3 regions of the Bradyrhizobium sp. C-145 genome follow, and region 3 is predicted to be linked to each of the others. Evidence: riboswitches for the same ligand, from Rfam matches in the RefSeq annotation. Region 3 holds a riboswitch; each other region holds the start of a gene.
What was found. Region 3 has a riboswitch for cobalamin ahead of metE (5-methyltetrahydropteroyltriglutamate--homocysteine S-methyltransferase). Riboswitches for the same ligand answer to the same signal wherever they lie in the genome.

Region 1 (8,090 bases), 4.6 Mb from region 3:
AAAGCGGCTGCATAGCCGGTCCAGGCTGCACGCCAGTCATGGCAGCTGGCCCAATCGCCGGAGGAATGGCACGGCCGTGGTACATGCTCGAAAGGGTTTGGAGGATTCGGTCACCCGGCGGATTTGCCAGCACATTCGTGCGCTGGACCTCCAATATCGGCGGAGCCGCTGCGGGCCTGTCCGCGAGCGGGGAAGCAGATCCCTGATTGGAAGCTACTTGCGCCAGGGACTGCTCAAAGTGCGCCTGCTCGCCAAGAGCTGCCGGCGAGCAGGCATTGGAAAGACAGTCGGCTGAATTGGGAGAGATCGGCGTTGCGCCTAACAACATGGAATGAGTCATTGTGCTCGTGTGATGAAACCTAGGCGTTTTGACCGATGAACCGATCAAGTTCATAGGCTGGCGAGCTGACGAAAACCTGACGAAGATCGGGCTGACTGCGTCATCTAAAGATCACGTTTGGCTTCCAAGCTGGAATGAAAATTCCAACTTCATGATGAGCGGAAGGCGTCTGGGAATGCTCGCGCGATCCACGATGGTACAAATTTTGAAAAGGATTCTTTGTGTCGGCGTTTTCGTCTGTCTTGGAATGATGCGCTCGTTTGGCGCATCCCTTTCACTGCCGTCCGCCCCTTATAGCTACACCGTTCTCGATCAGGATCTTACTGCGGCGCTGCAGGAGTTCGGAAACAATCTCAATATCAGGGTCAATGTCAGCGCCGAGGTCAGGGGCCGGATTCGCGGACGAATGCCGGACCTGCCGCCACGAGAATTCCTTGACCGTTTGACCGCCCTCTACAATCTTCAGTGGTATTACGACGGGCTCGTCCTTTACATCTCCGCTGCCCACGAGGCGCAAAGCCGGTTGATTGTGTTGAACCCGATCAGCTTCGATGCTTTCAAGTCCGCGCTCGACGCGCTCAACATCTCTGATGAGCGCTATATCGTGAAACCGGCTCCGGGAGAGGGCCTCATCCTTGCTTCTGGCCCACCCCGATTTGTTGCGCTGGTGGACCAGACCCTTAAGGGCCTTGTGGCGGAGGCGCAGGCCCGGCGCAATCCCGTCGCGGCCGAAAAGCCACAGCGTGAGTCGGTTTTGATGTTGTTTCGCGGCTCCTCGAGCACGGTCTTTCGGGAAGGGCGGCCGGAAGGTTCTCCCGAAACGCACCAGGAGGGCATTTTGCGCGAAGCCGGTCCAGGCCAGAAGTGATGGTCGAAGATGCGAGACCGCTTCGAGCGAAGTCGGTCCATCCGGCGTCAGCCTATATTCATCCAACCGTCAGCTTCTCGAAAGCTAAGGTCCCCAGCATGAGCCTGCGAGGTCTGGACGGCTGCCTTGTTTGTGGCAGCCCCGGATGTATGGATCAGAGACCGGGTGCTCGAGGGAAAGGTGGGTAGCGCGATCTTTGAACGTGGCGCGAGGCATTAAAAAATCAATGCGAGCCTGCGAACACCTGCTTCGGAGCTAGCGCGGCCGAGCCTTCGCATAACTCGAGGCGCTCCATCAGTTAAAAGGAGGAACAGGGTGGATTTCAATGCAGTCGCGCCGGCGAATACGAGCCCGGAGCCCGAGACACCACGAACGGCTACGGATACAACCGAGTTCGAGCGGCAGCTCAGCGGCAAACAGGCTGGCGCTTCGCCGCATGGTGCCGCCCCTCCAGTGCTGCAGGGCGAGGCTTATTCACCATACCGGGACGCTGGCCATCCCTACTCTCCATACTTGGATGGTGGGCACCTCTATCCGCCATACCCAGATTTAGCGCATCCCTATTCGCCAGATTTGGGGTGGCAGGATGATCTGTATGCGCTCGGTGCGGCCGACGCCGAGCCAGCGCCGGAACACTCCCCGCAACACCTCTCGCAGCAGACCATCGCTCAGGCGATCGAGGAACATCCTGGCTTCGATGAAGATTTGATATGGCAGAATCAGGATGTCGGCCCGTCGCATGCCGAGCCACCATACGCTGGGCCATCACAAGCAGGGCCGTCGCATGCAGGACCATGGCGCACCGCCACTTTGCAGGGTGAGCCGTCGCACGCCGGCCCCTCCCATCCCCGGCCATTGCAAGCGGGACCGCCCCAAACTGGGTCTTCCGCAGCTGGACCGCCAGAACTTTCCGAGTTCCGTATGCGGGACGGACATCTCGCCAAGGACTACTGGGTGTTTACTGGTCAAACAGCCACAGGCGCTCAGATCGACATGCTGGAGCGCAGCGGAGTGAAACCGAGCAAGGACCACCCGACGACAGCTTTCACCATTCTCGGGGTGCCTCATACGGCCGAATGGAGAGAAGAGGGCTTCATTCGTCTCACACCGCCGCTAGACCCGACCCTTTGGCCTGAAGACCCGGAGAAAGACCAACCTGCAGACGCGGAAGATTCGCACATCCGCTAACGGCTGCAGCCGAGCCACGGCAGGGTGATCTCCGCGGGCCGACACCGACCTTGCCGATGGCACGAGCACCTGGTGAGAGGCGACCTTGTCGGCGGCTATTCTGCGGCCAAGCTTCTCGTTTCGGGCCACTTCATAAGTGCCCAGACCAGGTCGCGCGAGGGCAGCGTGCAAGGCAAAGGCCGCGCGAGTCGGGATAAAGCTGGATATACGAAATCGACGAGATCATTGTTCATATGGCCAGGATGCGCGGCGAAGAGCATTGCAATTTCACCGGCAAATCAGGTCTAGCGCGGCTTCCGGGCTTCCGCCGGGATTTTAAAGGATCGCGAGACGAACATGTCCTCGACGATGAAGGGCGTCTGCAGCAGGATAGGCGCGGTTTGACCGTCAGACTACTGCGCGGGTTCAACATCGAACTGCTTGCTCTGCCTGCCGTTTGTCCTCACCCTTGGCGGACGATTGATCATCCGCAAACATAATGACCCGAGCAACTGATGGTGATGGCCTGACTGATAACGGCGTCCGCGATCATAGTTTCAAACGGGCTAGATTTAAATGTCCATGTGATGTCGCTTGCCCCCACAAGCACAAGCGAACTTCTGCGAAGTCGAGGTGTACCGGGATCGAACGCAACAAAGCGCTGTTGCGATCGTCCTAGATGCGGCCGAAAGCCGCCCACACCCCTTCTTCGCCGTCCCAGCTGCCACGGCTCGCCCCCTTGGAGTACTCCGTAGCGCGCTGCTCGAAGAAATTTGCGTGCTCGACCCCATTCAGGATCTCGACCAGCCACGGCAAGGGGTGCGGCTTGAGCTGGTTAAACCCGCTCTCCCGGGCCTCGAAGAAGCCGAAGACCGGGGCAATCCCGAGCTGGGTCAGTCGCCAGTCGGCGACATAGCGGACATAGGCGTGGATCTGCTCGGCCCGCATGCCCTTGATTTCGCCGAGGCCGAAGGCGAGATCAACGAAGTTCTCCTCCAGCTTCACCATGGTCTCGGCAACATCGATGATGTCGTTACGGACGGAGCGCGTCACCGCGCCGGTTTCGCGGTGCCATTCGTGAAATAGCTTGATGATCCCCTCGCAGTGGAGACTCTCGTCACGTACTGACCAGCTTACGATCTGTCCCATGCCATTCATCTTGTTGTGACGTGGAAAGTTGAGCAGCATGGCGAAACTGGCGAACAACGCCATGCCTTCGGTGAAGGCGCCGAACATCGCGAGGGTGCGAGCGACGTCGCCCACGGTATGGACGCCGAACTCGTGCATGTAGTCCGCCTTGGCACGCATCTGCGAATAGCCGCGGAATGCCTCGAACTCTGTCTTCGGCATACCCAGCGTCTTGAGCAGCAGCGCATAGGCATCAATGTGGACGGTCTCCATATTGGTGAAGGCGGCCATCATCATCTGGACGGTAAGCGGTTGGAAGATCGGGATGTAGCGCTTAAGATAGTTGTCGCCGACCTCGATGTCCGACTGAGTGAAGAAACGGAATATCTGGGTGAGCAGCGCGCGCTCATTGGCGGTGACGCGGTCCGACGCCCAGTCCTTGAGGTCGGGGCCGAGCGGAACCTCCTCGCCCATCCAATGGGTCTGCTGCTGGCGCTTCCAGAACTCGTAAGCCCAGGCGTAGCGATCGACGTCATATGTTCCAGCCGAGTCGAGCAGGCCCACCCGTCCCTTGCCGATCAGCGTACGCGGATCGACGGACGAAAGTTCGATCACTGACATGCAAGGCACTCCTCATAATCGGTGCGCTGCGGCTGCGGCGCCGCCACCTTGTCGCCGTCGCTGATCTTGCCGGCGAACGCCGCGCGCGAGATCGATTTTGAGCGGCAGTAATAGAGGCTTTTCAATCCGCGCTGCCATGCCGTCCAGTGCAGCATGTGAAGGTCCCACTTATCGACATCGGCTGGCAGATAGAGGTTGATCGACTGGCTCTGGCAAATGAATGGGGCGCGGTCGGCGGCAAGCTCGACGATCCAGCGCTGGTCGATCTCGAAAGCGGTGCGAAAGATCGCTTTCTCGCGCTCCGACAAGATGTCGAGATGGGCGACTGATCCTTCGTGCGCTATGATCGACTGCCAGATCGCCGAGGTGTCGGCGCCTTTCGCCGCGAGCAGCTTGGCGAGATGCGGATTACGCACCGAGATGGCGCCGGACAATGTCTTATGGGTGTAGATGTTGGCGGGGATCGGCTCGACGCAGGCACTGGTGCCGCCGCAGATGATGCTGATCGAGGCGGTCGGCGCGATCGCGATCTTATGGCTGAAGCGGGCCATCACGCCGCGTTCCAGGGCATCCGGGCATGGGCCGCGCTCGCGAGCGAGCGCCACGGATGCCGCGTCTGCATCGCGACGGATTTTTCGAAACATGTTCAGATTGAACGACTTGGCTAGGACACTCTCCATCGGGATGCCCTTGGCCTGGAGGAACGAGTGGAATCCCATAACGCCCAGGCCGACGGAGCGCTCGCGCAGGGCGGCGTAGCGGGCACGCTTCATGCCGTCCGGTGCCACGGTGATGAAGATTGTGAGCACGTTGTCGAGGAAGCGCATGATATCCTCGATGAAGCCTTCCTCCTCATTCCACTGGTCCCAGGCCTCGAGATTGAGCGATGAGAGGCAGCACACCGCGGTGCGCTCCTCGTCGCGATGATCGATGCCAGTCGGCAGGGTAATCTCGCTGCACAAATTCGAGGTCGAGACCTTCAGGCCGAGCTCGCGCTGGTGCTTGGGCAGCGCGCGGTTCACGGTGTCGATGAACAAGAGATAAGGCTCGCCAGTCTGCAGCCGGTTCTCAAGGATGCGTTGCCACAGCTGGCGAGCGTCGATCTCGCGGACGGTCTCGTTAGTCTTTGGACTGCGGAGAGCGAAGGCGCTCCCGGCCCGCACGGCATGCATGAACTCGTCGGTCACGTTGATGCCGTGATGCAGGTTGAGGCTCTTGCGGTTGAAGTCGCCGGACGCTTTCCGGATCTCGAGGAACTCCTCTATCTCGGGATGTTGGATATCGAGATAGACCGCCGCTGAGCCGCGCCGCAATGAGCCCTGACTGATCGCCAGCGTCAGGCCGTCCATGACGTGGATAAACGGGATGATGCCCGAAGTGACACCGCCCTTCACCTTCTCGCCGATCGATCGAACATTCCCCCAGTAGGTGCCGATGCCGCCGCCGTTGGAGGCGAGCCAGACGTTCTCGTTCCAGGCGCCGACGATACCTTCGAGCGAGTCCGATACCGAGTTGAGGAAGCAGGAGATAGGCAGGCCGCGCGTGGTGCCGCCATTGGAGAGCACCGGTGTGGCCGGCATGAACCACAGCCGGGACATTGCATCATAAAGACGCTGCGCATGCGCAACATCGTCCGCAAACGCGCAGGACACCCGCGCAAACATGTCCTGGACGCCTTCGCCGGCGAGCAGATAACGGTCGCTCAACGTCAGCTTGCCGAACGAAGTCAGAAGGTCGTCGCGCGAGCGATCGAGCGTAAGGTCGGACGGTTTTGGCGATGGCGCGAGTGGCCGCGGCAGCGGAGCCAGCGATCGTCGCGGGGCAAGAGATAGCTCACGCGCGGAAGGCTTTGCCTGCGCTAGCCGCGGCCGCACCCTCGGCGGTGCAACGAGATGACCCCGCTGATCGAAATCGTAAGACGACGACATCGGCAACCCCGCGATGTTTGGCGCTGGGGCCCGCGGACGACTTGCGAGGAGACGGGCAAACGTCCCCGACTGCAAGCGCTCCACCGGGGCACCCCGCCCGAGGACGTTTCTTCTGTCGCGGCAGGTCTCCTGGCTCGCGGGTCGCTGCGGCTGTCGGCCTTCCCGGCGCTCGCGCGCGCCAGTGACCATGATGACAGCCGCTCGCCGCTTACAGTTGCGGGGGCAGCCCCGGAATAGCCGTTCGGCGCACCGGATTCCCTCTTAGCTTCTATCCGACAAGATATCGGAATGGAAGACCGTGACAGGCCCACATCTAGCCGCCACTCGCCGAGATTCGTCAAGTCTTGCGCTCGGGAAGATCAAGCTTCGGAAGGTAGAGAACACCGTCAACTTAACGGCCGAAGTCGGGTATATTTCCGGCGCTCCCGCTTTCCCGCTCGAAGTGGTCGGCTATGCGTTAGGCTGCATTTTCCGGTTCTCCCTTAAGCTTGCCCATGGTCGAGGCAAATGCTCGCCGCGTGAGCGTTGATGTCAGGGAACGTCAGTCAGAAACGAACGGCATCCGCTAGCACCTAGCGCTCGCCGCGATAATGACATCCGGATGAAGTCTTTATCCCGCGCTCAAATGACATTGGCTGCGGCCGCGCTGTCGACCAGACTGGCTTCGTTCTCGAGCCCTTGATCCAGCGCCGAACGGGCCGCCGCGCAGCGCAGCGGCTCCTGACCTGTTACGGCTCAAGCGCGACCTGCAAGCCCTCGGCGCCTTCAACATGAACGTAACGCGGCCCAATCGGCCGACCTCTGCCGCTGGCGACGGTGACAATGCTTTCCAGAGGAGTGGCGCGCGCGTCCGCCTCAGGCCGGGTCACGATCAGATCGGCGTGAAACAGCCCTTCTGATTCAAGACCGGTCGCATCAAGGCCAAGAGCCGCCAAGCTGGCCAAACACCCTTCAAACTCTTCAGCATCGCGAAAGCGACGCTGGATAAAGGTTGCGCCGGAAAGACGTTCTGTCACAAGGCCACGACTGGCGAACGTCGAGGCCAAAGACTCAAATGGAAACATGCGCAGCACGAAGGAGATGATCCATGGACATTTGTCTGTCGCATCGAGAATTTTGCTGAACGTCTTCTCCGTGATGTAGCCGATGCACCCCGTCGACATGATGACATCCGTAGAGCGGAGAATGTGCGCGCTGTCCGTTGATAGCGGTTCCTTTTCAAGGTCAGCGACAATGCCCTGCTCCAGCAGACCGACATTTGTTGCGTAGCTGATTGCCGGTGCCGAGACGTCGAGGCCGATAAACCGCGCCAAACCGACATCAGGCCAAGCTGCATAAAAATGTCGATCGAGACGCACCAGTGTCGCAGAACTGATCGCCCTCATTTCGCGCCGAGCGTAGCGATGACGCAAGCCCCCGAAGGTCAGGGGAAAGCGATGCACCGCCGCGTTGATGCCGTATGAACAGCCGACGTCAAGCACGACCGGCTTAAGGCCGGTTGCCGAAGCTTTCGCTGCTAGAATTTGCCGCACAACCGGCTCAGCCACGTCCGGGATCATATAATCCAAGCCTCCGAGGACAGAGAAGTATGCCCTCGGATCATCCAAAGCATAAATATCATCGAAGATAGCTTTAGACCGATTGATCCGCGAAAAATCTGTGCGCACCCCAATGTCTCCCATCTCATTTTGCTGCCCGGCCAAAGGCTGCTGCTTCCAAGTACTCGATGACCTATCTCAGAAGTTGGGCGAGGTGCACCTTCATCGTGCGTTTTTTTAGGCTCGTATCGTGAGACAGAGGCCCAAGCTCTCTATTTCATGTTAGCGAACGCAGATGCCCAGCCGATCCATTGGCTCTCAGGCGCGCCTGAGCCGGACCGATGCGGGCCGATGTTCGGCGGACACGCGGCTGCCGAATGATTCGAGTCAGCACAGTCCTTTGTGCATCAAAACTCCAAGACGCGGAACCAACCTACATCACTGAGCGCAGGCGCATCAAACGGGCCTCACTCTTCGTCAGCTTCTCGCAAGCTGTCCCT
Region 2 (8,090 bases), 1.9 Mb from region 3:
AGCAAAAATTGTGGAAACGACAAAACGGCCTGTGCCTTTGTTGTTTTGAGCAAATAGAGCGCCCGGAAGAGGGAGAGGTCGATCATATGAGGCCGCTAGCGAAGGGAGGGCTCGATCATCGATCAAATTTTCTGTTGGCCCATGCAAAATGCAACAGGGAGAAGCACAACAAGACACTCCCTGAGCACTGGGAGTGGCGAGTGAAAGTCGGATTGGACCGGGAAAATCTCGGCCACAAGCACGGCCTATTGTCTCTCTGGAACGACGACTGAAATTCCCGCGCTGCTAGCCGGTGCGCAGACGACAGCCACGCCAGCGTCGCGAGCGCCAACGACACCTCAGCTTGGCGGAGACCATGTTCCGCCCCTTGATGACACGCGCTGGAGCTCCCCAACCTGATACTCAAGCGTTCTTGTCTGACGTTCGAGATAGGCTACCCGCGAAGCGAGTTCTTGAAACCGTTTTTCCTCTCTGATCTTGCGAGCATCTCGATCCTCTATCCACCAGTAGTAAAAGACCGCAGCCCAACAGGCGACCACCAGCCACTGGAAGTTTTTGCTGTCGCTAAAGACGACGCTGTAGACGGAAACGAGCGAGAGGCAGACATAGCCGATGACCCTTAATGCCTTCATTGATCGTGCCCCTCTCGTCACCAGTCGTTGAGTTCGAGGATCAAATCAGCATCCGGACCGTGATCGGGGTCTCTGCGGGTGAGCGCATTCAGTTGATCGTTCATTCCGGCAAGCCGTGTCTGGATTGTCTTCAATCGCATTTCGAGTTCGCCAGTCATCCACAGGACAAGCGCAATATCAGCCCGTCCGTCCGCCCCAGATCGAGAACCCACGGCGCTGACATCGCACCGAATGCCATGATCGCCATTCCGGCGCGCCGCCATGATCGCATCCGACGATACTTCTTCAGCGCGCCCTTAAGCTCGAACTCCATATCGCCCTCCCCAAACTCGGTCGCAGACGAGCGTAGACCTGTTTGGCGGAGAGATGCCGGTTGTTTCCCGGTTTCCACAGTCTCGGCAGCAGGGCGGCAAGCGACGGGAAGGCGTCAGAGCCCGCAGGAAGCCCGCACGGCGCGCCAGAGCGACAGGGCCACAGGACACCGAACAGGGCCGCGCCAGCGCATAGGCAAGGCCGCAGGAAAGGCCGTAGAGCGCGGCCGGGGACGGGCTAAGGGGACCGGGACCGGGCCGCGTCAGCGCACCCATGTGAAACTAGGGCCTATTAGGGCCCAGCAGGTTCGGACGGGCTTTTCGCCCGTCCGGCAGAAGCAGCAATATGTCTTTATCTTCAGGCACTTCCGGCGATTTCAACGGACCGAAAATATCGCTGGCGGAAAGGACCACACGGTTTTGCCGTACGCGCGGTTCGTTGGCACCACAGGGTTCGACGGCGTTGTGCACGTTGCCATCGAAATGCTGGCACGACGAACCTGACAGCGCCGTCCGTCCGCGCGAAGCCTTAAGGGCTCACGGAGAGCAATCCGCCCTGCCCTTAGCTCTCGCGCCCGACGCTGCCGCGTCCACCGCAAGCCCGGCTCTGCGATCATCACGACACATGATCGCCCCTCAAGGGTGAGCCGGGATGAGCGACACATACGACAAATCCGAATTTCGGTAAAGTGGAATATTTTCGCGAACGAGGATTGACAGAGAGCGACACAGCAAAATCCTGCAGCCCCGATGGCGCCACGACGTCGAACGTAGCGGCGCTCAGGCCGACATCGCTCGCTTGCGCCCGAACGGATCGAGCAGGCGGACGATCTCGCAGGCGGCGACGAGACCGGCGAGCCAGGCGGCGCTGGTCAGCCCAAGGCGCATCACGATGGCTGCGGTGAAGGCGCCCTCTCCCCCCAGGAACGGCGTCGCGGCGAGCAGCGCGAGCTCATAGGCCGCATAGGCGGCGACGAGCGTGACGGCCAGCGCCAGCGGCGTGCGGCCCTGCGGCAGCATGCGCAGCACCGCAGACGAAACGGTGGTCGCCAGCAGCGCGGCCGCGCCGATCGCAAAACCCCAGGCGATGGTGCTGCCGTCGATGGGATAGTGCAGCGCGCCGAAGCCGATGGTCTGGTTGACGAGCCAGGCGCCAGTGACGACGAGCAGCGCCGGGCGCAGCGGCAGCATCGCGGCCGCGACGACGGCAAAGGCCGCGAACGGTGTTGCACAGGCGAGCGCGAAGCTTGCGAGCGCGCATGACGCCGTCAGCAGCGCAAAGCAGAACATCGGCGCAAGACGCGGCGCGACCGGGTGAAGCCGCAGACGGTCGGCGTGAGACGGCTGGATGCTGAGAGCCATAAGTGATCTCCTTCTATTCGAATTCTAGTGCATTTGGGGACGTGTGACAGCCCTATCGACGTCAGAACGTGGCGCCGGCTTTGAGCAGATAGCTGCGGCCGGGCAGCGGATAGGCGCTGAAGCGACCGTCGGTAAAGGTGCTTGCGACTGCATAGTCGTAGTAGAGCGCGTTCAGCAAATTGTTGACGCTGAGCGACCAGAAGTACCGCTCATATTGACCACTGAGCTTGAGGTCGATCGTGCCATTGGCAGGGATCGGCTTCTGCGTTCCGGCCTGGTCGTTGTCCATGCGACGCTCGCTCCAGAATCGCGCGGTGGCGTCGAGCACGACATAGTTCTGCCAGATGTTCCAGGTGACACCCGCACTCGCGGTGTAGCGCGAGACCAGCGGCACGTCATTGCCCGCCCAGACGCCCCCTCGGAAGACAGCCCTCGTATAAGCCATGCCGGCGCGCAAGAGCAGCGCGTCGTTGACGCGATAGGAGACACTGGTCTCCGAGCCGTAACGACGGGTCGGATCGAGATTGGCGTTGTAGAACAGGATTGGATTGAAATGGATCTCGTTGGCGAGGTCCATCAGATAGAGACTGCTCTGCATCTGAAGACCGCCTCCCTTGATACGTAGCCCAGCCTCGACATCCTGCGAGGTCTGGGTCTTGAGCAGGAACGTTCGCGGCAGTGGATTGAAGAAGGGATCGAATGAGGGTCCTGACGACACCCGCTCGTCGACGTCAGGCGTGCGAAACGACCGCGCGGCGCGGCCGAACAGCGAGACAATGTCGTTGAGGCGATGCTCGGCACCGAGGTGCAGCGCATACTGGGTCTCGTCGCTCCTGAGCGGGTGCGCGCCGATGTCGGCGTTGAACGGAGCCGCCGGATCAAAATTGTCACGTGCCGACAGACTGATGGTCTGCACCCGCGCGCCATAGGAAACGTCGGTCGTGGGCGTCACACCCAATGTGTGCTGAAAATAGCCCGCAACGGTCTGCTGCCTGAGGTCGTAATTGTGCCAGGCGGCGAGACCCTGGCCGGCGCCGCGGTTCTGCTGAAAGCTCGCATCGTAATAGTCGATGCCGGTCAAGAGCTGCGACGGCATTCCGAGCAGGAGGCTCTTCACGCTGAGCCGCGGCGTGATCGACCATGTCGTCAGATCGGCGTCGACATAGGTCGAGGTGAAGAAGGCGGGCGCCGGCGTCGGACTGGAGAAGAATGCACTCTGCTGCCTCTTGTCGCGCAGGCCGCCGTCGACGATGAGATCGACGCCGTTCACCAGGGTTTTTGTGAAGCCCGCTGTCGCGCCAAAACCTTGCTGGTTGGCATAGTTGAAGGGCGTGCTGGTCCCCTTCCGGTTGGTCGCGAGCTCGTCGAGACCGATCGAGGGATCGACGGTGCGGCCGCCCGGCAGTCGCAGCTCCTGATTGTCGCCGGTCACGGACAGGAAAGCAGTCAACCCCGGCGTCGTGTAGTTCAGATTGCCGACGCCGTTCTCCTGGGAATAACGATTGTTGTCACGATAGCCATCGGTCTTGACGGTGTTGCCGTAAAACGAGGTCGACCACGGACCGGAATTGAGCCACGTCGAGACGTTGGCGAGCCTGGTGTTGAACGAGCCGAAGCCGACCTCGATGCCCGCGGCCATGGGTGGTCCGCCGACGCCGTTCTTGGTGACGATGTTGATGACGCCGCCGACCGCGTTGTCCCCATAGAGCACCGCACCGGAATTGCCGCGCGTGATCTCGATGCGCTCGATCGAATTGAGCGGGATGGTGGCAAGGTCCACCTGCGCCATGTCGATGTCGTTCAGCCGCCGTCCGTTGACCAGCACCAGCGTGTTGGTCGTTGCGAACGCGCCGAAGCCGCGCAGGTCGACACCGGTCTTGGCGCCGATCGGACCGCCATAGAACGTCGTGATCTGGGCGCCCGGTACTTGCGTCGAGATGATCTCGGCAAGCGTCTGCGACGGCGAATGGGCGACGTCCGCGGCGGTGATGACGGTCGTGGCGGCGTCGACGATGCCTCCATTGTTGCTGGCCGCCTCACCGCCAAAGCCGGCCGAGCCGGTCCCTGTCGGCGCGCCGTTCGGCGTCGCACGGCGTCTCCCCATGTCGCCATCGCTGCTCGCCCTGGCACGCGTGCGGTTCTGATCGTCGGCCCTGGTCACTTCGACCGGCGGCAACTGCTCGGCGGCAGTCTGGGCGCGGACGCCCCTCATATTGAGGACAAGAACGGGAATGATGAAGCTGGACGCCAGCCAGGCCGTGCGACGGCACCGGATTGCGGCGGAAACGGAAGACATGCGAACAAAACCTCGGCAGGACGTCAGTGGCACGTCACAGCGAACGAGGTTTCACGACGAAGCGATCAATCGCTCCGGTGAAGCTAATGTCTGTACTCCCCGACCGACATCTTCGCGTGTGACCACGGCTGACGGCAGGTCTCCTGGCTCGCGGGTCGTTACCTCTCCGTCGCCTTCCCAGGACCGAGATTCCCAGTGGCATAGGACGAGAGATTCGCCGCTTACAGTTGCGGGGGCAGCCATGGCATTGAGAAGATCCCGGCGTTGGGAAAATCTCGCACCACGTTCCCTTTTGATCTCCGTGAGGAGAACCGTCGCGGATCTTTTACGAGTCGTGCAGCCCGGGAGTCAATCGACTGGTTGCATCTGGCAGCGACCACTCGCCGCTGCCGGTGCGTCCCGCAAGCAGAGGCCCGGCAGCTACGTCCGCCCTCGCGGGCGCTGGGCCTGCGCCCAAGCGATGGCGACGTCGCGTGGCGGAACATCGATGCGCTTGATCGGCGTCAGTTCGCCGGAGGCAGAGACAATCGCGGTCTCCTCGCGGCGGCAGCGCCGACACACGAAACGGACCTCACGCGGGAATGCCGACCAGCTTGAACGTTTGACGTTGGCAGCCATCGGCCAAGCGTCGCAATGCGAGCACGACACTAGGAACCGGCCGGGATCGAGCATACCCATTCAATCGGACTCCACGCGTCCTGCCCGCCTCCTTCAATGATTAATCCAAGTGAATCGTTCCGGTGCCTGGGCACCGCCGACAGCCTCCTGTCTTTTGGCGCGCCGGCGATTTTGGCCACAAGCATCAAGAACTCAGCGAGCCCCCTTGAGGGTGCAGGAGGTCGTGCAGGTGACCGTGGTGCCGTGATCGCATGACTTGCAGGCGCTGACGCACTGGTTCATGTCGCGAGGATTGTAGCTGTAGTTTCGCATCGGGCAGGTCGACGTCGAGCCGGTGATGTCCTGCTCCTGATCGCAGGCCGCCGTCATGAGCGCGAATATGATCACTGCAACGAGACGCATGGGATTGCCCGTCAAACATGGCAAGTGACACTCGCGAGGCGCTGCATTGCAACGAACCCCGGCCTTCCCACTACGAGCCATCGCCAATCAGCGACGCCCGCATGCGCCTGAGAATGCGCGCCAAATGTTAAGAACGGATTGCAGTCGGCCTCAAGCAGCAGCGCTGGTCGCGATCGCCTGCCGCATATCCACTGCCAGCTGGCGGTACTGCTCGGCGAGCTTCAGATAGAACTCGCGCTTGGTGCTGTCGGTGGCGAGCTTGGCAATCAGCTCGCACTCGGCGGAGAGCGTCTCGAACCGTTCGAGCCTGTCCTCAAGGTGTGTCATCGGCGTGTCCCCATCTGACGCCTCAGGGACGTCGAGCCTAAGCCCGGGAAATAGGTCACGGCGAACATCGTTATGGAGTAGAATCGTTTTTTCCGGTCGGCGACGCCGGACGGCAGGCAATGCTATTTCTGCTCCAACCGCCAGGCGCCGTCCCAACCCACGTCCGGCGGGTTGACCTCGAACTGCGCGATGCGGCCGAGCAGCGTGCGCGAGGGACCGTCGCCGGGGACCGCTTCGAGCGCGGCGTTGAAGGCGGCGCGGGCGTCGTCGAAGTGCCCGGCGCGATAGGCGGCAAGGCCTTCGGCATAGTGCGTGCGCAGGCGCGCTTGCGCATCGGTGAGTGCGCCGGCCTTGCCCATCACCTCGAAGACGGCCTGCGGTGCGCGCTGCCCCGCGACCGCGACGCGATCAATCTCACGCAGTTCGAGCTGTGAGCCGATCGCATCCGCCGTTGCTTGCGAGACCAGGACGCGGGTGCCGTAGGCCTTGTTGGCGGCCTCCAGCCGCGAGGCGAGGTTCACGGCGTCGCCCATCACGGTAAAGCTCATCATCAGGTCGGAGCCGATGCTGCCGGTCAGGACCTCGCCGGTGGCGATGCCGATGCGCAGATCGCACGGCGCCGGCATGGCGCGGATGCCGAGCAGATCCGGCAGCTGCTTCTGGAGCGCGGGCACCTGATCGGCCATCTCGATGGCGGCAAGGCCGGCGAGCATCGCCTGCTCGTCCTCCTCGATGAAGGGCGGGCCCCAATAGCACATGATGGCATCGCCGATATATTTGTCGATGATGCCGCGATTGCTGCGGATGGGGCCGGACATCACCGTGAAGTAGTGGTTCATCACCTTGACGAGGCCGCGCGGGGTCACGCCCTCGCTCATCGAGGTGAAGCCGCTCATGTCGCAGAACATGATGGTCATGACCCGGCGCTGGCCGTCGATGGCGACCTCCGGCCGGTCAATCAGGCCCTGCACCACTTTCGGGTCGATGTAGCGGCCGAAGGTCTCGCGGATGCGCTCGTTGTGGCGGAGCTGCTCGATCATGCGGTTGAAGGCCGCGGCAAGCTCGCCGATCTCATCCTGGGTGGAGACGGTAATGGGCTTGTCGAACCGGCCCGCCTCGACCTCGCGGGTGCCGGCGAGCAGCAGCCGCACCGGGCGCGTGATGCCGCTACTCACCAGGAGCGCAAAGGCAAATCCAACGATCGCTGCGAGCAAGGTCACGATGCCCGATACGATGATCGCCTGGTGCTGATGGCTAATCACCTGCGACGTGCTGAAGAAAACCTGCGCCAGCATGTCGGCGCGGATCGCATCGATCTTCTGATTGAACTGGTCGCGCAGCACGTCGATGTGCTCCAGCGTGCCGCGGGCCTCCGCCATCTGTCTGGCATCGACCTGCTTGGCCAGCTTTGCGTGGTCCTCGGTCAGATCGCGGCGCAGCTCAGTGACGGCGGTCTCGATGCGGAGCTCGATCCGCGCCAGCGCGGCATTGTCGGACGGTGTCCTGGGATCGTTGATGATGGCGTTGATGAGCGTGCGTGCGCTCTCGGCCTCCTCCTCGATCCTGCGGTCGGTCTGCTCGAACTCGCGCACCCGCGCCGCGTAGGCCTCCTCGTCCGACGGCGACTGCATCTTGGACATGACCATGCGCCGCAGCGCCAGCGCCCGCTCCAGCGAGCGGATGTTGGCGCGCGCCAGATGGCCGTAGGCCGGGATGTAGCGGTTGGTCAGCTCGTCCAGGAGGACGCCGACCTTGCTCGACATCACCATCGACAGGATCGAGGTGACCAGCATCAGGACGATCAATCCGAGGGCGATGCCGACGATCTTGCGCCGGATCGACTGGTTGAAAATCGGCATAGGTGCAGGGCAAAGGCTGAAAGGATGAAGCGAGGGAACTCAATACACCGGATTTAGCGGTGGGAACACGCGCAATCTCGCCTTTCTGACGCGGTGAACCGTACGCAACCGTCGCGCGAGCCAATCGTTAACAAAGGTTAAACATGCTGCCTTTTCCGCTATTTCGGAAGTTCCCGAGTTCCCATCCGTATTTTGCCGCATTGTCGCGAGAGCGTGAGGAATGCGAAACGATGTCATGACATCGTTTGGTGTCGTCTCTTGATTCTCAAGCCGCATGTCGTCG
Region 3 (8,090 bases):
TCATGGCAGCCAGCGCGGCCAGGCAGATCAGCGGTCCACCGAGACAAAACCATAGCGCGCGTCTTCCAGACATTCTCTTCATAACCGTCCGCCCATCTGGTCTTTCATCAACACGTCTTTCAAAGCGGGCAACCTTCAACTTGTTATGCGCGAGCGCAAGAAGTTAGCGGCTACGCGACGGGGCGACCGATGGTGTCCCGCGCGAGCAGGCGCTCCCCTCTATGTCACGCGCCGCTAACTTCAGCCGCCAGCGACAGCCCCAATTTGCTGTGCTGGACATGCCCAGCAGGAGGAGCCTGGGCATGCCGAGGACTTGCATTCTCCGTGCCAGGTAATAGACGGCAATTCTCACCGGTTTTGTGTCCTCTTTGTCGACTTTCCGACTTGCACTCGTTTCGATCGTTCCATTCAGCCTATCCATCGCGGCTTATCCATCCTCGTCACGCACTGGATATTCGACGGCGCAGGGGAACGCCTCGGTGTCCTGATGAGAATGGGGAGCACGTTTGCCGCAATTGAACCGTTTGGTTTATCGTTCCTGGAATGTGGCCTTCGATCTCTGCCATGCCTTGGGGCACTTGTGGCCAAGGAGCCGCGGCGCGGTTGGCGCTCCTTTCGCGATATGCGGCGCTCCGGAAGTCGAGGGCAGCCTCCGTCAGCTGCGCTTTGCACTCGATGGCCAAGGACGCCAAGCCAATCTTCACCGCCGAGCATTTGGAGTCTGGTTGGCACGCAAATCAACGTGCTCGCCGCGTATGTTGCTGGCTTTCGCCAGGTGTCTTGGGCCTAATCAACACTGATCCTGTTGGTCGAGAAGGCGGCTGGGGCGGACGTGCTCGAAGAACCGCTGGGAAGCCGGGACTCGCATCAAATGCGTTCTGCTCGAGGCAGCAGTTCCGGCCGCGCAAGCCGCATTTGTCCTTTCCACCGATCTGGCATGCGGCCCCACGCGCAGGTAGCCACGATGGTCATTCTGATATCGCTGATTGGAGAGCGCTTCTACATCGTAGTCAGCGATAGAGATGCTCAGTCATTCGCGTAGCAGATGTTCGCAGCATTAGCTTGCGACATAATCTGAGAGGTTGACGGAAGAGTTCTCTTGCCGATAATCCAAGTCGTCGAGGTTCTCCGGTTTGCATTTGATCCGGAGCTAAGAGGGAAGCCGGTGAAAATGCCGGCGCTGCCCCCGCAACTGTGAGCGGCGAGCCGCTGTCCAACGATGTCACTGAAGCCTGCGCGGCTTCGGGAAGGCCGGACAGCAGCGATGACCCGCGAGCCAGGAGACCTGCCCCGACAATATATTCGTCCACGGGCGGGGTGTCCCGGTGGTGCGCCAAGCAGCCGTCGCACCGCGCGACTTCCCCTGCCTGCGTCCGCCATGGCCTTTGCCCCCAACATGGGGTTTACGCTATGTCTCTTCTCTCCCTTCCGGTTGCCACGCTCGGAACGCCACGCATCGGTCCAAGGCGCGAGCTCAAACGTGCTCTAGAGAGCTACTGGGCCGGAAAAAGCAGCGAACAGCAGTTGCTCGAGGACGCAGCTGGCCTGCGTGCCGCGAACTGGGCTCGTCAGAAATCTATCGGCGTCACGGTCATTCCATCGAATGATTTCTCGCTGTATGACCAGGTGCTCGACACAAGTGTCATGGTTGGCGCCATCCCGGAGATCTACGCCTCGAAAGCCGAATCCGTTTCGCTCAAGACGTACTTCGCCATGGCCCGCGGTTCACAATGCGACGACCAGGGTGCGAGTTGCGGTCATGGACCCCGCGGATTTGGCGCACCCGCGCAGGAGATGACCAAGTGGTTCGACACCAACTACCACTACATGGTCCCCGAGTTTCACAGGGGACAGACTTTCAGGCTATGCTCTCGCAAGCCGATCGAGGAGTATGAGGAAGCCAAGGCCCTTGGCTTTCAGACCCGCCCTGTCCTGATCGGGCCGGTCACATTCCTAAAGCTCGGCAAGAGTGCCGATCTCGCGTTCCAGCCACTCTCACTGCTGGATGAACTGATACCGGCCTATATCGAGGTTCTGGAGGAATTGGCCAAACGTGGGGCAAATTGGGTTCAGTTCGATGAGCCCTGCCTGGTTCTTGATCTGGATGAGGGGGCGCGAAAATCTCTGCTCCATGCCTATGACCGGCTCGCCAAGGAGGGGCCGGCCATCAAGATCATGGTTGCCAGCTATTTTGGCGACCTCGGCGACAACCTGGATACCGCCTTGAGGCTGCCAGTTGCCGGACTTCACCTCGATCTGGTTCGAGCGCCACAGTTATTGGACCAGATCATTGCTGGCCGCCGAAGTGATCTCGTCATCTCGCTCGGCGTGATCGACGGCCGGAATGTATGGCGGTCGAATTTGTCCTCGCTGCGCCAGCGGCTCGAACCCGCGATTGCGAAGCTTGGCAAGGATCGTGTACAGATCGCCCCATCCTGCTCGCTGCTTCATGTGCCGGTCGATGTTGAACTCGAGACCGGGCTCGCTTCCGACGTCAAGAACTGGCTTGCTTTCTCGGTCCAGAAGATGCGCGAGCTTGCGATCCTGGCGCGGGCACTCGCAGGCGACCAGAATGTTGCGCTAGCTCTTGCCGAGTCGGAATGTGCTGCGACTGTCCGCCTGACTTCGCCGAAAATCCGCGATGCCAATGTCGCTGCCCGGATGAGAGCGATCGACCAGAGCATGCGCCCGCGCGCCAGCCCATTTGCCCGTCGTGCCGAGATCCAAAGCAATCGTTTCGGACTACCGGCTTTTCCTACCACGACGATCGGATCGTTTCCGCAGACCACAGAGGTCCGGAATGCCCGTGCGGCGCATGTGCGAGGCGCGATGAGCGACGAGCAATACGACAGGTTCCTCAAGGAGGAGACTGCGCGCGCCGTACGTTGGCAGGAGAACATCGGTCTTGACGTCCTCGTGCACGGCGAGTTCGAGCGCAATGACATGGTGCAGTACTTCGGCGAGCAACTCGCCGGCTTCGCATTTACCAGGAACGGATGGGTGCAATCCTACGGCTCGCGCTGCGTCAGGCCACCGATCCTATTTGGCGATGTCTTGCGGTCGAAGCCTATCACCGTAGACTGGTGGCGCTACGCGCAATCACTAACGAGCAAGCCGATGAAGGCGATGTTGACCGGACCGGTGACGATCTTGAACTGGTCCTTTGTTCGCGATGATATTCCCAGAAGCGAGGTCTGCCGCCAGATTGCGCTCGCGATCCGAGACGAAGTCCGTGATCTCGAAAATGCTGGTGCGACCATGATCCAGATCGACGAAGCTGCACTCCGCGAAGGATTGCCATTGCGCCGATCGGAGTGGACGGCTTATCTCGACTGGGCCGTAGATTGCTTCCGCATCTGCTCATCGGGCGTCGCCGATCAAACGCAAATTCATACGCATATGTGCTACTCGGAGTTCAACGACATCATCGGTGCGATTGCTGCAATGGATGCGGATGTCATCTCGATCGAGACGTCGCGCTCGAAAATGGAACTACTCGACGTGTTCAGGAACTACGAATATCCAAATCAGATCGGGCCGGGCGTGTACGACATCCACTCTCCACGCGTTCCCGAGACGGGCGAAATAAAGGAGCTGATGGCGTTGGCTCGGACACGGCTGCAGGATTCGCAGCTCTGGGTCAATCCGGACTGCGGCCTGAAGACGCGGAAATGGGAGGAGGTTCGGCCCGCGCTAGCGAACATGGTCGCTGCCGCCCGCGAACTGCGCGCTGCATCCGATCCGCGAGGCCGTTAATCCCGGGTTTGGGTCTTTTCTCGACAAAGCTGATCCGCTTGTGCTCATTTGGGCTCTCGACAATCGAGGGAGCCTTGGGAACACAAAAAGATGCCCGGCCCCGCTTAGCGGGCCGGGCGGAAGTAAAGTCTGGGAGGAGCGACGCTGACGCATCGCGCGGACTTCCATCGGCGGAGGGAGGACAGCCGCCGGTTCGATCACGGCGAGGACATTCGCCGAAGATCTGAGCCCAGTTGAAGCACAAGCTCAGCTTAGCTCAATTATGCCGTGGTATGCGACCGATATAGCTTGAGATTAGAAATCTACACCAGCGTTTGTCGCTCATGAGCACGTTGGCAGCGGTTGCCGACAGCAACGAGGGGCAGTGATGCCGGGCGGTCGCCGCAGGGCACCAACCGCAAGCTCGGTGCGCTTTCCTGCCTGGAAACCTTATGCTCGATCAGCGCGACGATACGAAAAAACCGGCTCCAAGAATCTCCCGAGCGTAGCCAGTGCATGAGCGGTTGCTATTGATTTGGACCCTGCTTAAGGCAGTCCTTGGTCGACCGGTTCCACCCGATAGTCGGGTTTCGGCTTGGGCCTCTGTTTGAGATCTATGAGCGGGCCACGCAGAGCATGTCGCGAACTTGAAGGTGGCGTGTGCCGACAGGGTGCTCCTCGGCCGTGAGTGTGGTCCTGCTCGGCCTAGCCGGTTTAGACCGCCGGACTGCGTGTAGCCGCGCCCCGAGGAAGATGAGCGTCGAACGCCGATGCGACGCTCCGGACCAGGAACTCTGCGCCATCAGCTACGGAAAGCCGGCCATCGTCAATCACCACGACGCCATCTGCGATAAGGCTCTCGATTCGAGAACGATCGACGACGGCCAACTTCGGGTCCAGTCCGTGACGACGGGATGTCTCGGAGAGATCGACTGCCATGTCGCACATGATTCGCTCGATGATCTCGGCGCGGAAGCGATCCTCCTCCGTCAGCAAATAGCCCTTCGCGGTAGCGAGCCGATCCTCGGCGATGCGAGCAAGGTAGTCCTTGGTCGAGACAGCGTTCACGACGAACCCTTGCTGCATGCGCCCGATGGCGCTAGCGCCGAGGCCAATGAGGGCGTCAGCGCAATCGTCAGTATAGCCCTGGAAGTTGCGCTTCAGCCTGCCTTCCTGCTTCGCCCGGGCAAGACTTTCGTGCGGCAGGGCAAAGTGATGGATGCCGACGCGTACGTATCCAGCATCAATTAAAGCTTCCGCGATCGTTTCGAATTGGAGGTAGCACTCGACACTGTCGGGCAGAGTGAATTCATCGATCTTGCGTTGATGCTTCTTAAATGCAGGAATATGCGCGTAGCCGAAGGCCGAAATCCGATCCGGATGCAACTCGAGGCATTTGGCGACGGTGTCCAGGCACGAAGCGACTGTCTGCTGGGGCAGGCCATAGAATAGGTCGAAATTGATCCGGCCGACGCCGGCGCGGCGTAACCGATCGACCGAAGTCGCGGTCTGACCGAAGCTCTGCAGACGATTGATAGCCCGCTGAACAACCGGATCGAAGCTCTGGACGCCAAGGCTCGCCCGGTTGACCCCGCAATAGCCAAGCGTCTCGGCCATCGGCTCGCTCAACGTGCGCGGATCGATCTCCACAGCGATCTCTGCATCAGGTAGGACGGCGAACGAATAACGTAACGAACCGACCAGATCAGCAAACGTTTCAGGCGTCATGACCGTGGGGGTACCACCCCCGAAGTGGATATGAGAGATCGGTTGTCGTTGCCCGGCTACCTCTGCAACGAGGTAGGCTTCAGTCCGCAGCCCAGCCGCATAGATCGCGATCGGCTCGTCGCGTTTCGTAGCAGACGTGTGGCAGCCGCAGTACCAGCACATGCTTCGACAAAATGGCACGTGCACGTAGATCGAGGCGGATTGCTGGCCGCCCAAGGACTTGAGCCACGCTTGATAGTCTAACTCGCGAACTGACGCTGAGAAATGCGAGGACGTCGGATAGCTGGTGTAGCGCGGTAGGGGGCCGGGCCATAGAATTGTGCCAGGTCCGGTCGCATTCGGATGCCTTTCTTGCTTTCTGGACCCGATTATCGGAGTGTCGGCTGATGGCTATGGCCACTCCAAGGCGCAATGGAGGGGCATGCTACACGCCGCATACACGAATGTTGGATGGCGATGAAGCGGTCACACACCAGAAATGAGCATCCATTACGATGTGTAGCCCCATAGCTCGTTGTAATCCAATCGCGCCAGAACTGGTGGTGGCGATTGACGTCCAGCGCCTTGTTGTTCGTGCTGAACGTACCCGGCGTGGCAGTGCTTCGCAGTTGGCGTGCAGTGAGTCGAACCGGCTGCGGTCGGATGATTAAGAGCGTGCTGGGCAGGGCTCAAGGATTGGGAGTGCTTCGCCGCACCCGCCTGGCCCCAATCGTCCGTCCTTATCGGTCGGCGGACATGAGAGGCGTCCGTTTCGCGCGATATCACTGCGCAACCGCCAGGCCTGCGACGGTCACATTGTGGAACGTGCCGGAACCAGAGCTCAAGAAGGCCTCGACCATGCCGTTTTCATTGATGGTCGAGATCATATTGCGCGGAAGCCATTTTGGCGGCACGGCAGCCTACGCGCCCGCGAGCACCCCATTTTTACTTCGACAAGATGAGCATGAGGTCCACTTCCTGCTATGAAACGGCAGCGATCAATACGGCCCATCCTTTTCGGCGCCGTGTCACGGGTTGCCGGCCTTGGCGGACGAAAATGCGACCGAGCTCCGTTCGGCCTCAGCTTCTTGCTCCAATTGCAGAATATGGGCTCTTAGCGCATCGGAAGTCGCTGCCGCTGTCTGGCTGAACAGCGGATCTCCATGATCGGTGAGGGCGGAAGCGATTTCGGTCCAATCCTGAGCCGAGAGAGCCTTCAGGGCAGCGGGAAAGAAATCTCGTTCTTCCCACATCATGTGGTGCCGCTCGCGTACTATAAAGTCGCGTATGATATTGCCGACGTCTTGCCGAAGGAGTTCACGATCCGCGAGGATGGCGTCAATAGCTTGCGCGAAGTGGTGCAAACGGTCGACGACTTCCTGGTGTTCAAGCGCGAGATCGCCGACGATTGCAGCTGCATCCGGATCGCGAGCCTTGAGCTTGGAAAAAATCAAGTCTTCCTGTGGATGATGGTACACCTCGGGGTAAACCTCGAAATAGCTGATAATCGCGCGAATGACCTCATAGTCGGGGCGGATCCCATTCCCAAAAATCTCCAATTCGCGTTGAAGAGCGACCAGAAGCAGATCAATGTTGCGATGCTCTCGAAGCAAAAGATCGATGATCATTGGGGTGCTCCTGGAGGCACAATGTAGGCTGGAAGCGTTTCTGCCATTTGCAAGATCGCCCAAGCCGAATTCGGTGTCCTTCGCTGCGCTGCAATGTCCGCGCTGTTCGACGCAAAAAGGAGCGCTTCAATTTGAGCGAGCGTAAATCAACTTAGCCGAAGTGTTGCACAAAGCTCCTGGGCAATCTGTCGTTACGCAGCTCGACTCGGCGTGAGGTCTGCAGGGCGATCACGCCATTTTGCTCAAGTTGGGTAAAGGTGCGCGACACCGTTTCGATCGTTAAGCCAAGATAATCGGCGACATCCTGCCGTGACATGGGCAGTTCGATGGCAGCGTTCTTCGTAGCGCGGCGAGACATATCGAGCAGAAAGGCGACGACCCGGTCTTCAGCGCTGCTGATCAGGAGCATCATATGTTCCTGAAAGCGGCGGAGCTCGAGCGCCATCGCGTCCCACAGCTGCCGTGTTAGCTCCCTCTCGTGACTAGCGTGAATAATGAGGGCGGTGCGCTTCACCATCAGCAGCTGTGTCTCACAAATCGCTCCGGCCGAAGAGATATGGCTTTCTCCGGCCTCGAAGCCGAAGATGTCACCGGGCAGATAAAACGCGCCGATCTGACGGCGTCCGTCTTCCAGAATCTTATAGGTTCGCACAGCGCCCGACACCACCTGATACAGGTATTCCGCTGCCTCATCTTCGCTGTAGATCTCGCGATTGCGAGTGAACCGCATCAGTGTCGCAATCATCCCAAACGGTCCACGACGATGAGGTTGCCCACGCAAGACGCTGGTCGGATAGCGGCTGGTCTCGGTAAAACTGGCGGCCTGGGCGTGCATGGCGGACCCTATCTTGCGAACGTCGATGAGACGCAGATTGGCCGCTCGTGACGAACTGGGAAATTTGGATGTTTTCCCTAGGTAGAAGCCCCTAAGTATTTACACGTAAGTCCCATGAGGAGCGCGTCTTGAATGCGGGCGGCGCATTGGTTGCTCAAACATGCTCAAATCGGGTTAGAAAGCTG

Region 1: it holds a riboswitch for cobalamin, as region 3 does, so the genes downstream of both, LRP30_RS07115 (ribonucleoside-diphosphate reductase subunit alpha) here and metE (5-methyltetrahydropteroyltriglutamate--homocysteine S-methyltransferase) in region 3, are expected to answer to the same signal.
Region 2: it holds a riboswitch for cobalamin, as region 3 does, so the genes downstream of both, LRP30_RS21410 (TonB-dependent receptor) here and metE (5-methyltetrahydropteroyltriglutamate--homocysteine S-methyltransferase) in region 3, are expected to answer to the same signal.

What each region holds. Positions count from the first base shown of each region.
Region 1 is NZ_CP088150.1:1,496,623-1,504,712, reverse strand. It holds gene LRP30_RS07140 (nodulation protein NolB) at 1-340, opposite strand, end outside; gene LRP30_RS07135 (secretin N-terminal domain-containing protein) at 534-1,208, shown strand; gene LRP30_RS07130 (hypothetical protein) at 1,758-1,949, opposite strand; gene LRP30_RS07125 (hypothetical protein) at 2,130-2,396, shown strand; gene LRP30_RS07120 (ribonucleotide-diphosphate reductase subunit beta) at 3,051-4,124, opposite strand; gene LRP30_RS07115 (ribonucleoside-diphosphate reductase subunit alpha) at 4,115-6,052, opposite strand; cobalamin riboswitch at 6,154-6,368, opposite strand; gene LRP30_RS07110 (class I SAM-dependent methyltransferase) at 6,781-7,734, opposite strand.
Region 2 is NZ_CP088150.1:4,590,365-4,598,454, forward strand. It holds gene LRP30_RS21390 (hypothetical protein) at 1-86, opposite strand, end outside; gene LRP30_RS21395 (hypothetical protein) at 339-632, opposite strand; gene LRP30_RS21400 (hypothetical protein) at 650-895, opposite strand; gene LRP30_RS21405 (hypothetical protein) at 1,724-2,305, opposite strand; gene LRP30_RS21410 (TonB-dependent receptor) at 2,367-4,601, opposite strand; cobalamin riboswitch at 4,717-4,932, opposite strand; gene LRP30_RS21415 (hypothetical protein) at 5,022-5,279, opposite strand; gene LRP30_RS21420 (hypothetical protein) at 5,412-5,621, opposite strand; gene LRP30_RS21425 (hypothetical protein) at 5,772-5,948, opposite strand; gene LRP30_RS21430 (adenylate/guanylate cyclase domain-containing protein) at 6,071-7,807, opposite strand.
Region 3 is NZ_CP088150.1:6,443,296-6,451,385, reverse strand. It holds gene LRP30_RS30435 (nodulate formation efficiency C protein) at 1-139, opposite strand, end outside; cobalamin riboswitch at 1,105-1,308, shown strand; gene metE (5-methyltetrahydropteroyltriglutamate--homocysteine S-methyltransferase) at 1,411-3,756, shown strand; partial or broken gene hemN (oxygen-independent coproporphyrinogen III oxidase) at 4,450-5,801, opposite strand; gene LRP30_RS30420 (hemerythrin domain-containing protein) at 6,471-7,070, opposite strand; gene LRP30_RS30415 (helix-turn-helix domain-containing protein) at 7,222-7,905, opposite strand.